3 regions of the Micromonospora kangleipakensis genome follow, and region 3 is predicted to be linked to each of the others. Evidence: riboswitches for the same ligand, from Rfam matches in the RefSeq annotation. Region 3 holds a riboswitch; each other region holds the start of a gene.
What was found. Region 3 has a riboswitch for cyclic di-AMP ahead of EV384_RS24650 (C39 family peptidase). Riboswitches for the same ligand answer to the same signal wherever they lie in the genome.
Positions count from the first base shown of each region.

Region 1: it holds a riboswitch for cyclic di-AMP, as region 3 does, so the genes downstream of both, EV384_RS06840 (coiled-coil domain-containing protein) here and EV384_RS24650 (C39 family peptidase) in region 3, are expected to answer to the same signal.
Region 2: it holds a riboswitch for cyclic di-AMP, as region 3 does, so the genes downstream of both, EV384_RS04375 (C40 family peptidase) here and EV384_RS24650 (C39 family peptidase) in region 3, are expected to answer to the same signal.

Region 1 is NZ_SHLD01000001.1:1,405,452-1,408,719, forward strand. It holds gene EV384_RS06835 (carbonic anhydrase) at 1-395, shown strand, start outside; gene EV384_RS06840 (coiled-coil domain-containing protein) at 466-1,488, opposite strand; cyclic di-AMP (ydaO/yuaA leader) riboswitch at 1,493-1,623, opposite strand; gene EV384_RS06845 (YibE/F family protein) at 1,778-3,109, opposite strand.
Region 2 is NZ_SHLD01000001.1:905,061-908,328, reverse strand. It holds gene EV384_RS04380 (phosphotransferase family protein) at 1-331, opposite strand, end outside; gene EV384_RS04375 (C40 family peptidase) at 744-1,730, opposite strand; cyclic di-AMP (ydaO/yuaA leader) riboswitch at 1,792-1,927, opposite strand; gene EV384_RS35780 (N-acetylmuramoyl-L-alanine amidase) at 2,162-3,268, shown strand, end outside.
Region 3 is NZ_SHLD01000001.1:5,127,942-5,131,209, reverse strand. It holds gene EV384_RS24655 (LVIVD repeat-containing protein) at 1-641, shown strand, start outside; cyclic di-AMP (ydaO/yuaA leader) riboswitch at 1,423-1,565, shown strand; gene EV384_RS24650 (C39 family peptidase) at 1,777-2,580, shown strand; gene EV384_RS36865 (hypothetical protein) at 2,681-2,806, shown strand; gene EV384_RS24645 (hypothetical protein) at 2,899-3,268, opposite strand, start outside.

The DNA.
Region 1 (3,268 bases), 3.7 Mb from region 3:
TGCTCGGCACGCCGCTGGTGCTGGTGCTCGGGCACGACTCCTGCGGCGCGGTGCAGGCCGCCCGGGAGGCGGTCACCACCGGCAGGACCCCCGCCGGGCACCTCGGCGCGCTGGTCGACGCCGTGGTGCCGAGCCTGCGCCGGGCGGCGGCGGAGGGCGTCGAGGAGATCGACGGCATCGTCGACATCCACATCGCGCGGACCGTCGAGGCGCTGCTGGCCAACTCCTCCGTCCTGGCCGCTGAGGTGGCCGCCGGGCGGTGCGCGGTGGTCGGCATGTCGTACCAGCTCAGCGCGGGCGAGGTGCGGACGGTGGCGACGGTCCCGGCGGGTGCGGCGACCATGCCGCCCCCCGCGCAGGTCGAGCGCGCCGCGCCCACCGCCGTCGGCGGCTGACGCCCCCACGCAACGGCCGAGGGGCCGTCCCGCATCGGCGGGACGGCCCCTCGGCCGGGCACGTCGTCGATCAGAGCAGCGACATGTGCACGTGGTCGGTGTGGTTGGAAGGCCCGCTGTAGGACTTCCAGCCGGTCGCCGGGAACCAGATCTGCCGGTTCCAGATCACGTAGTAGATGCCGAGCCGGTCCGCGTTGCGGATCAGGAAGGCGGCGACGTTGTTGCCGTACATCCGGGTGTCGTTGTTGTGCCAGGGGGCGAACCCGCTGTTCTGCAGCGACCAGTCGCAGGCCTTGCCCTTCGGGTGCTCCCACGGCCCGCCCGGTCGGTAGCAGCCGGCGAACCGGTTGAAGCCGGCCCGCCTGACCTCCTTGTACGCGTGCAGCGTGCGCGGCGTGATGCAGCCGGACGTGGTGGGATCGTTCTCGCTGCACGACTCGGGCTTCCAGTCCCCGTCGGCGGTGCGGCCGGGACCGATCCGGGCGACCGGCGAGGTGGCCGAGACCAGGCCGCCGGTGAAGCCCTTCCCGCCGACCAGGGCGAGCGCCTTCTCCGCCTCGTTCTTCTCCCGGGCCATCGCGTTCGCCTGCTTCTGCTGCTCGCGCACCTCGGCGTCGAGCGCCAGCTTGGCCTGCTCGGCGCGGGTCTTGGCCGCGTTGACCGCGGCGAGCTTCTGCGCGTTGACCATGTTCAGCTCGTCGAGCGCGGCCGCCCGCCGGACGAACGAGTCCGGGGTGTTGCTCTCCAGCAGCATGGCCACCGCGCCGATCCGCCCGGTCCGGTACGACTGCGCCGCGATCTGGGTCACCTGCGGACGCAGGGCGTCCAGCTGGTTCTGCGCCGCGCGCACCTCCGTGCCCAGCTGGAGCTGGCGCTGCTTCGACTTCGCCAGCCGGCTCTTCGCCTGCACGTAGCCGCGGTTGGCGGCCTCGATGACATCGGTGATGAGCGGCTGCTCCTCGTCCTCCGCATGCCCCGAGGGGGTGGGGGGCGTCGTCGGCGCCGCGATCGCCGGGGTGGGGCCGGCGACGATGACGAACGCGGTGAGCACGGCCACCACGGGTATCAACCAGCGGCGCAGGGGTGCCGTCACAGTGTTCCCTTCCCTCGACCGCCGACCGGGTTAGCTGACGGGTTCGGGACGGAAGTGGCCCCTACCGCTGGCGCGGATACACCCCATGTACCTGGTTCCCCGGCTCGCCGTACGGCGATTGGGCGGTGGCACCGCAGGCGCCGCTGCGCGCCTTCGGCGGTGACCGGCAGCGAGGTTACCCGAGAGTCGTCCCGAGGATCTACGTCCGGAAGCCGACTAAAAGCGGTAATTCGACGGGCAGCTCCGTGACCAGCGTCGCGTTTGGCGCCGGCGGTCACGCTCCGGAGTGTCACCATGCGATGTCCGTGCTCCCGTGCGGTCCGGTCCCGCCGCCGGCGGCGCCCGGGGCGGCGCCGGTGCGTGGCGCGCTCAGCGCCGCCAGTGCGGCATCCGGCTCCGCGGGGGGACGGGACGCTGGCACGGCGGGCCCGCCGGCCCCGCCCTGACCGGCGGTGGTCACCAGGGCCGCCAAGCCGGTGGTGAGCGGTACGGCGGCGATCAGGCCGATCGTGGCGACCGCGCTCCGGACGATCTCCTGCGCCATGAACTCGCTGGTGAGGATCTCGCTCACCGCCCGCGAGTCGGCGACGAGCAGGAGCAGCAGGGGCAGCGAGGCGCCCGCGTACGCCAGCACGATGGTGTTGACCGTGGAGGCGATGTGCGCGCGGCCGACGCGGGTGGCCGCCCGGTAGAGCTGCAACCGGGACAGCCCCGGATTCGCGTGCGCCAGCTCGGTGACGGTGGCCGCCTGGGTGACCGTCACGTCGTCCAGCACGCCCAGCGAGCCGATGACGATCCCGGCCAGCAGCAGCCCGTGCAGGTCGACATCGTGCTGGAACATCGACAGGGTGGTGGCGTCCTCGCTGCCGAAGCCGGTCAGGTGGGTGGCCGCGGTGGCGAGCGTGCCGAGGACGCCGGTCAGCACCAGGCTGCCGAGAGTGCCGAGGACCGCCACCGAGGTCTGCGCGGTGATCCCGTGCGTCAGGTACAGCACCACGAACATGATCAGCGCCGAGCCGACGATCGCCACCAGCAGCGGCGGCTGGCCGCCGCCGATCCCCGGCAGCACGAAGCCCAGCAGGATGGCGAAGCTCGCGGCCAGCCCGCCCAGCGCGGCCAGCCCCCGCCAGCGGCCGAACGCGACGATGGCGACGGCGAAGAGCGCCGCCAGCCAGATCAGCGGCGTGGCCCGCTGGTGCTCGGCGATGTTGTAGCTCTTCGTCGCGGGATCGGCCGGATCCACCAGCTCCACCAGGATGATCCGGTCGCCGACCTCGACCGTTGGCGCGCCGGGGCCGGCGGGGATGGGCGTCTCCACCTGGCGGCCGGCGTCCGGGCCCTGCTCGACCGCGACGCCGACCGTCCCGCAGGGCCCGGCCGAGCCGCCCGGGACGCCCTCCGGCACCTCCGCCGCCGGCGGGCACGGCACGGTCACCACCCGGGTCACCGTGCCGTGGTACCGGGGCACGTCCGCGGCCCGCTCCGGTGCCGGGGTGTCCCGCGGCCAGAGCACCAGCGCGGCGAGCACGGTGAGGACGAAGAGCGGGACCACCGTGGCGACGAGGATCCGTCGTACCCGCGGCGGGGCGGACGGGGCGGGACGGGTGTGGTCGGCGCCCATGGTGAGTCTCCCAACGATTCTCAGGCGAGGTACGTGTCACCGGGCCGGTCGGTTCACCGGCCGGGTGAGGCGTCCGCCGGTGCGGCAGTCGCCGGGGCCGTCGCTGGGAATGCTAGTCAGGCCGGCCCGCGGTCCCGCCGGGCGGCGGGGCGCGCGGCC
Region 2 (3,268 bases), 4.2 Mb from region 3:
ATGCGAGCTCGTCGAGGCTCCGACCGGGCCATGGCGGCAGCGGCGCGTCGTGCAGCATCCGGGCGGCGGCACCCGCCGCGGCCCACGCGGCCGACGAAGCGGTAGATGGCTCGCCGAGGTGGCCGAGTGCCGTCCCCGGGAGAGCGGCGAGCGCGAGTACGGGCGGCTTCCGCCACAGGATCTCCGGGGTTGGGACCGGCGCCATCGCCATCGCCTCGACCTCGACGTCGGTGCGGGTCTGATCAGCGTCGATCTTCACGAACACGTCGCCGACGCGCAGGGTCGCGCGCTCGTTATGGGCGACGACAACCTCGACCTCGTCTACGTCCATGTCGGCCATCATTGCGGAAATGACCACCGACGTCGCCGGGGTTATCTCGTGCGACTGCGCGCCGGCTTCTACGTCGACACGCCACAGTCAACCCCACCACCTGAGAGCGCGACGAACAGGCGGAACGCGACCCTTCGAGCCGATCTTGCCCAAGCTGACAGTGCGCTTCGATTCCGGTCAGCGGAGCAGGCCTGGCGTTCGGTTTCCGCGACCGCCAGGCCGTCTCCAGGCCGTCACAGGTTCGCGACCGGCCACCGATGTCCCCCACGCCTCACCACTCCCGCCGCAGGTGAGAGGCACGATGACCACCGCCACCAGTGACAGCCAAGCCCGCATGGCATCTCTGGCGCACCTGGCCGATCCGCTGACGGCGGAAGGGGGCCCCCGCCACGCGGGAGCCCCTTCCGGTGGATCAGCCCGGTCGGCCGTAGCTGTTGATCTGGCCGTCGTCGACGCGTTTCATCGTGATCGGCTTGCCGGACTGGGAGGCGTGCACCACCCAGCCGCCGCCGACGTACATGGCGACGTGGTGCAGGTCGCTGTAGTAGAAGACGAGGTCCCCGGCGCGCAGCTCGCTCCGGCTCACCCGGCGGGTGACGTCGTGCTGCTGGCGGGCGTTGTGCGGCAGCGAGACGCCGGCCTTGGCCCAGGCGGCCATGGTCAGGCCGGAGCAGTCGTAGTGGTCCGGGCCGGCGGCGCCCCAGACGTAGATCTTGCCGATCTGGGCGCAGGCGAACTTGACCGCGATTCCGGCGGGGCCGCCCGGATAGCCGGACGGACAGGGCGCGGGCCGCAGCGGACCGCCGCCGCCGCTGCCGTAGACCTTCAGCCGGAGCTTGTCGAGGCGGGCGATCTCGGCGTTGATCTGCTTCTTCTTCGCCGCGAGCTGGGCCTCGGTCCGGGTCAGCTGGGCGACCATCTCGTCCAGCGGCTTCTTCTTGGCGGCCAGCTGGTCGCGGAGTACGACGACGTTGCGCACCTGCTGCTGCTGACGGTGGGCGAAGCGGTCAAGCAGTTCGAGGCCGGCGACCACGTCGCTCGGCGACCGGCTGCCCAGCAGCGCGTTCACGGTCGACAGGTTGTCGCCCTTGTACGCGTCGGCGGCGAGACCGCCGACCTGGCCCATGGCGAGGTCGACCTGGAGCTGCAACGGGGTGATCTGCTTGGCCAGGGCCGCCGCCTGCTTCCGCTTGACGGCTAGGTCCTGGCGAGTGGCGTTGTGCTGCTCGATGATCGGTTCGAGCTTGTTCCAGTCCTGGTCGATCTGGCGCTCGATCTCGGCGACCGTCGGTTCGGCGTGGGCCGCCGTGGCGCCGCCGGTCAGGATGACGGCGGTGCCGGCCAGGGCGGCGAGTGCGGTGGTGAAGCGGGACCAGCGTGGACGCGGCGCAGCCGTCATCCGGTCGACCGACCGGACCGACGGTCGCCGCGGGGCATGGTGTGCCACCGGGCTTCCGTACTCCTTCTTCGCTGACCGCCTACCGGGTTAGCTGACGGGTTCGGACGGGAAGGGAGCCGCCCTACCGCAGTGCTGCGGATTCACCCCGGTTACCTGGGTCCCCGGCTCGCCCGGAGGCGACTCGGCGGTGTCGGACCGTCACCACCCGGGTTGGACGGTGCACACACCGGCCGACGATTGACCAGAGTAGAGATGGCTGTTATTGATCCGCAACCCGCGACGCCGTGACACTCCGTACCCGAAGTTCGGATCCGGCGAGAACCGGCTGAAGAAAACTTTCATCGAACATCGTTTACAGGTAAGTATTGACCCGAGACTGCCTCCGGGGCGAGGGTGAGCACGCAGTTACCCCCACCTGACCGGGAGGTTCCATGCACCGCCCACCCTCGCCGCCACGCGGCCGGATCCTGCTCGCCGCCGCCATGGCGGCGGCCACCGCGCTCCTCTCCACCGGACCGGTCGCCGCGGAACCCCTCACCGCCGGACCGACCGAACCCACCGACCGTCAGCAGCAGTACGCCGCGGCCGCGGCCGAATACGGCGTGCCGGAGAGCGTCCTGCTCGGCGTGTCGTACCTGGAGTCCCGCTGGGACACCCACCCCGGCCAGCCCAGCACCAGCGGCGGCTACGGGCCGATGCACCTGACCGACGCCGACCAGGTCGCCGCCACGCCCTCCGGCTCGCACGTCGACGAGAACGAGGACCCCCGGGGCGACGAGTCCCGGCCCCTGGTCGTCGATTCCACCGTGGCGGCCGAGCCGACCGGGGACCTGCTGCCACGGGCGTCCCTGCAGACCCTCGACGCCGCCGCCGCGCTCACCGGCGTACCCGAGGAGACGTTGCGCACCGACGCCACCGCCAACATCCGCGGCGGGGCGGCGCTGCTCGCGTCGTACCAGCGGGAACTGGCCGCGCCGGTCGGCGCCGGCAGCGACCCGGCGGCCTGGTACGGCGCGGTGGCCCGGTACTCCGGCGCGGACACCGAGGACGCCGCGGCGGCCTTCGCCGACGAGGTGTACGACCAGATCAGCGTCGGTGCCGCCCGGACCACCGACGACGGCCAGCGGGTCACCCTCGCCGCCCGGGAGGTGACCCCCGACGAGTCCGGGCTGCACCGGCTCGGGCTGCGCCGCGCCGAGCGGCCCGACGGCCTGGAATGCCCGGTCCGCCTGGCCTGTGAGTGGATCCCCGCGCCGTACGAGAAGTACGGCCCGAACCCGGGCGACTACGGCAACCACGACCTCGGCGACCGGCCGGCCCAGCAGAAGATCGAGTACATCGTCATCCACGACACCGAGGGCTACTTCGGCCCGAGCGTGAAGCTGGTGCAGACCAAGACCTACCTGGGCTGGCACTACACGCTGCGCTCGGTGGACGGCTACGTGGCCCAGCACATCAAGGCGAAGGACGTCGGCTGGCACGCCGGCAACTGGTACGTCAACGCCAAGTCCATCGGCATCGAGCACGAGGGCTTCGCC
Region 3 (3,268 bases):
AGCCCACCGTCAAGGGGATCGACCTCTTCTCCGGCGCGTCCGGCGACTTCTTCGCATGCCACGACATCCAGGTGCTGACCCCGCGCAAGCTCGCCGCCGCGGCCTGCCTGTCCCAGGGCCAGCTGTGGGACATCAGCAACCCGATGGCCCCCCGCGTGATCGCCAACGTCGACACGCCGGACGTGGACATCTGGCACAGCGCCGCGTTCACCCACGACGGGAAGTACGTCACCTTCGGCGACGAGTACTTCGGGCCCGCGCAGGAGCCGTTCGGGGCGATCTGGACGTACGCCGTCGACGACCCCGCCACGCCGCTGAGCCACCTGCGCATCCCACGCGCCGAGCCGAGCACCTACCACAACTTCAACTACGTGCCCGTTGCCGGCCGCAACATCCTGGTCTCCTCCGCGTACGGCTCGGGGACCTCGATGGTCGACCTGACCGACCCGAGCAACCCGAAGGAGATCGCCTACTACGACATGCAGTCCAACCAGTGGTCGACCTACTGGTACAACGGCCTGATCATCGCCAACGACATCTCCCGCGGTGTAGATGTGATCCGGTTCAGCGGCCCGCAGACCGCCGGGGCCAAGAAACTGCCGATGCTGAACCCCCAGACCCAAACGTTCCTGCTCCGCTGACACTGCTACGAGAAAGCGGGCGGGCGCCGTCGGCGCCCGCCCGCTTTCGTGACCTACCAGCGAACCCGCACGTCGGCTGGTTCCTCGCCGTCCAGCCGCCGGGGGAAGACAGCCGATCGCCAAGGCATCGGGAGGCGAGCTCCCACCAGCGGCGATGTTGCGGATTATCAACTGTTGCCAAGCCAAGGCCGGTTGTTCGAGTGGACCGGCTTACATGTCCCCAACTCCCGGCCGAGCCGCCGGCGGCGCTCCGACATCCTGAGCAAGAACCCACCTGGTGCGGCACGTCGACACCCGCAAGTTGAGGTCCCGGCCGTAGTGGTCAACATGCGCCGGCGATGGCTTTACCTGCGCCAACCGGCCGCCCTGCGCCGACTGCCGGGTGTCACGAGCGCCGCCGGCAACTCCACCATGAACGCCTGTGCGGACCCGAACCCTGCCCCGACTGTGTCAGCGCCGCCGCCGGCCGGCGCCGCCCCGCCCGGGTTTGCTGAATTGTGATGTGAATTGGTTCGGGACGGGTCACATCCGACGGGAAACGGTCATTCGGGTAAGGGATGCGGTGATTGACAACAAATTCAGCGCCGACCCCGCCCCGATGTCCGGTTGCCTCCCGATAGTTCCGTCATAGCTACTCGTCCCATTGAGCGACATCAGTGACGGGCTGTTCCGGTCAGAGTAATGGTGTTCGGAGTTTAAGCAGGTGGGGTTGCTTGGCGGGGGCGTACCCGCCGGTAGTGTCGGCGCGTCCGGTGCGGTTTTCGATCGCAAATGGCGACGCCGTGCCGACCCGCTCAATCGTGATCTCACGAACCGGGGACCCAGTGCAACACCGGGGTGAATCCGCGAGCCACGGCCCGCGGTAGGGCGTTACTTCCCGCCCGAATCCGTCAGCTAACCCGGTAGGCGGCCACGGAAGGAGTTCGAGCCTCGTGCGAACCACCCCCCGTTACGCCCCTCGCCTCCACGGCATCGCGGTGCCGACGCTCGCCTGACCGGCGACTTCCGGCACCGTCCCCAAGCCCGGCCCACCGGGCGCTCCCGATCCCCGCGGCACCCCCGCCCCAGCAACGCGCGTGAGTTCCTCCGCGTGTCGGGCCGGCGTGTGCCGCTCAGGCCCCCCGTGGAGGAACACATGAAGCACCGAATGAAGCGTCAGCTGCGGCGTGTCGTGACCGAGCGCCCGTACCAGATCATCGCCGGCTCCGCCGCGGCGCTCGTGCTGGCCGGCGGCGTCGGCACGGCGCTCGCCGCCACCAACGACACCCCGGCGCACAAGGTGAAGACCGCCGCCGTTGCCGAGCTGGCCCCCCGGCTCGGCGAGGCCGCCACCGGTGGTGAGGCCCGGATCGCCGCCCCGTCACCGTCTGCGAAGGCCAGCGCCAACGCCACGACCGACCCGGACGTGACCAAGAAGGCGAAGCCGAAGCCGCCGTCGACCAAGGTCCTCGACTACACCTACGAGGCGCAGTACGCCTACTGGAACTGCGGCCCGGCCGCGGTGCGCAACGCCCTCAGCGCGAGCGGCGTCGAAACCACCCAGGACGCGATGGTCGCCCCGCTCGGCGCCACCGAGAACGGCACCAACTCCGCCGCGGACACCACCCGCGGGCTCAACCAGATGGTCAAGGGCAACCCGTGGCGGACCCACATGATCCCCGGCGCGGCCACTCCGGCGCAGATGGACCAGCTCCAGGCCGACGTGGTCAATGCCATCACCGACGGCCGTGCCGTGGTCGCCAACACCGTCGGCTCCGCCACCGACACCGACGGCGGCTGGCACTCGTTCCCCGGCGGCCACTACATCGCCGTGGTCGGCTACAAGGACGACGGCCGGACCGTCCGGATCGCCGACTCGGCAAATCCGGCTACCGCCTCCTACTGGATGACCACCATCGACCTGGCGAACTGGATGGCCACCCGCGGCTACTCCGCCTGATCGCACCTCTCCCGTCGGGCACCGGCTCCACCGAGCCGGTGCCCGACGCCATTTCCGGCCCGGCCACCGGCCATGTCCAGGCGAGAACAACCATTGACCCGTGCCGGACCGGTTACACCGAAGATCGGACAAGCCCCTCGCCGGACAACTCGCCGCCGCCGGCACGGCCCCCGCCGCGCACCTGGCCGCCGCCCAGTACCTCTCGCACGGCATCTGGGTCGCCTGACCACATCAAGCGGCCCCCGGCTTTGCTGCTCAGACATGGCTTATGAATGCGAACGCGCGAAGCGCCAGCGAGGGCACATGCAGGGCACGCTGTCACCCCAGCTCCCACGCAGTCCAACACACGACCCACGGTCGATCAGGCCGCACGACCGGCAGCGGCTTGCTCCCGAGCAGGATGGCTGCGACGGCACCGACTGCTGCGCGGATCTCAGCCTCCTGGTCACGCAGGGAATCGCACACCACAAGAAGAACGTCGCCGTGAACGTGGGTCTGGGCGCGGTGGCCCGTTCGCTGCCTGATCAGCGAGCGGACCTGTTTCCGTAGGAAGGCCATCTGGTCACCGGGAACCGCCCGCACCTCTGCGTGCCCGTGCTCACGCACCACGTCGCAGACGACCTGTGCAACGATCGGGACTCTGGGGTCAACCGCGAGCGCGGGGAACAGGTGGTCCATCAGTGTTAGA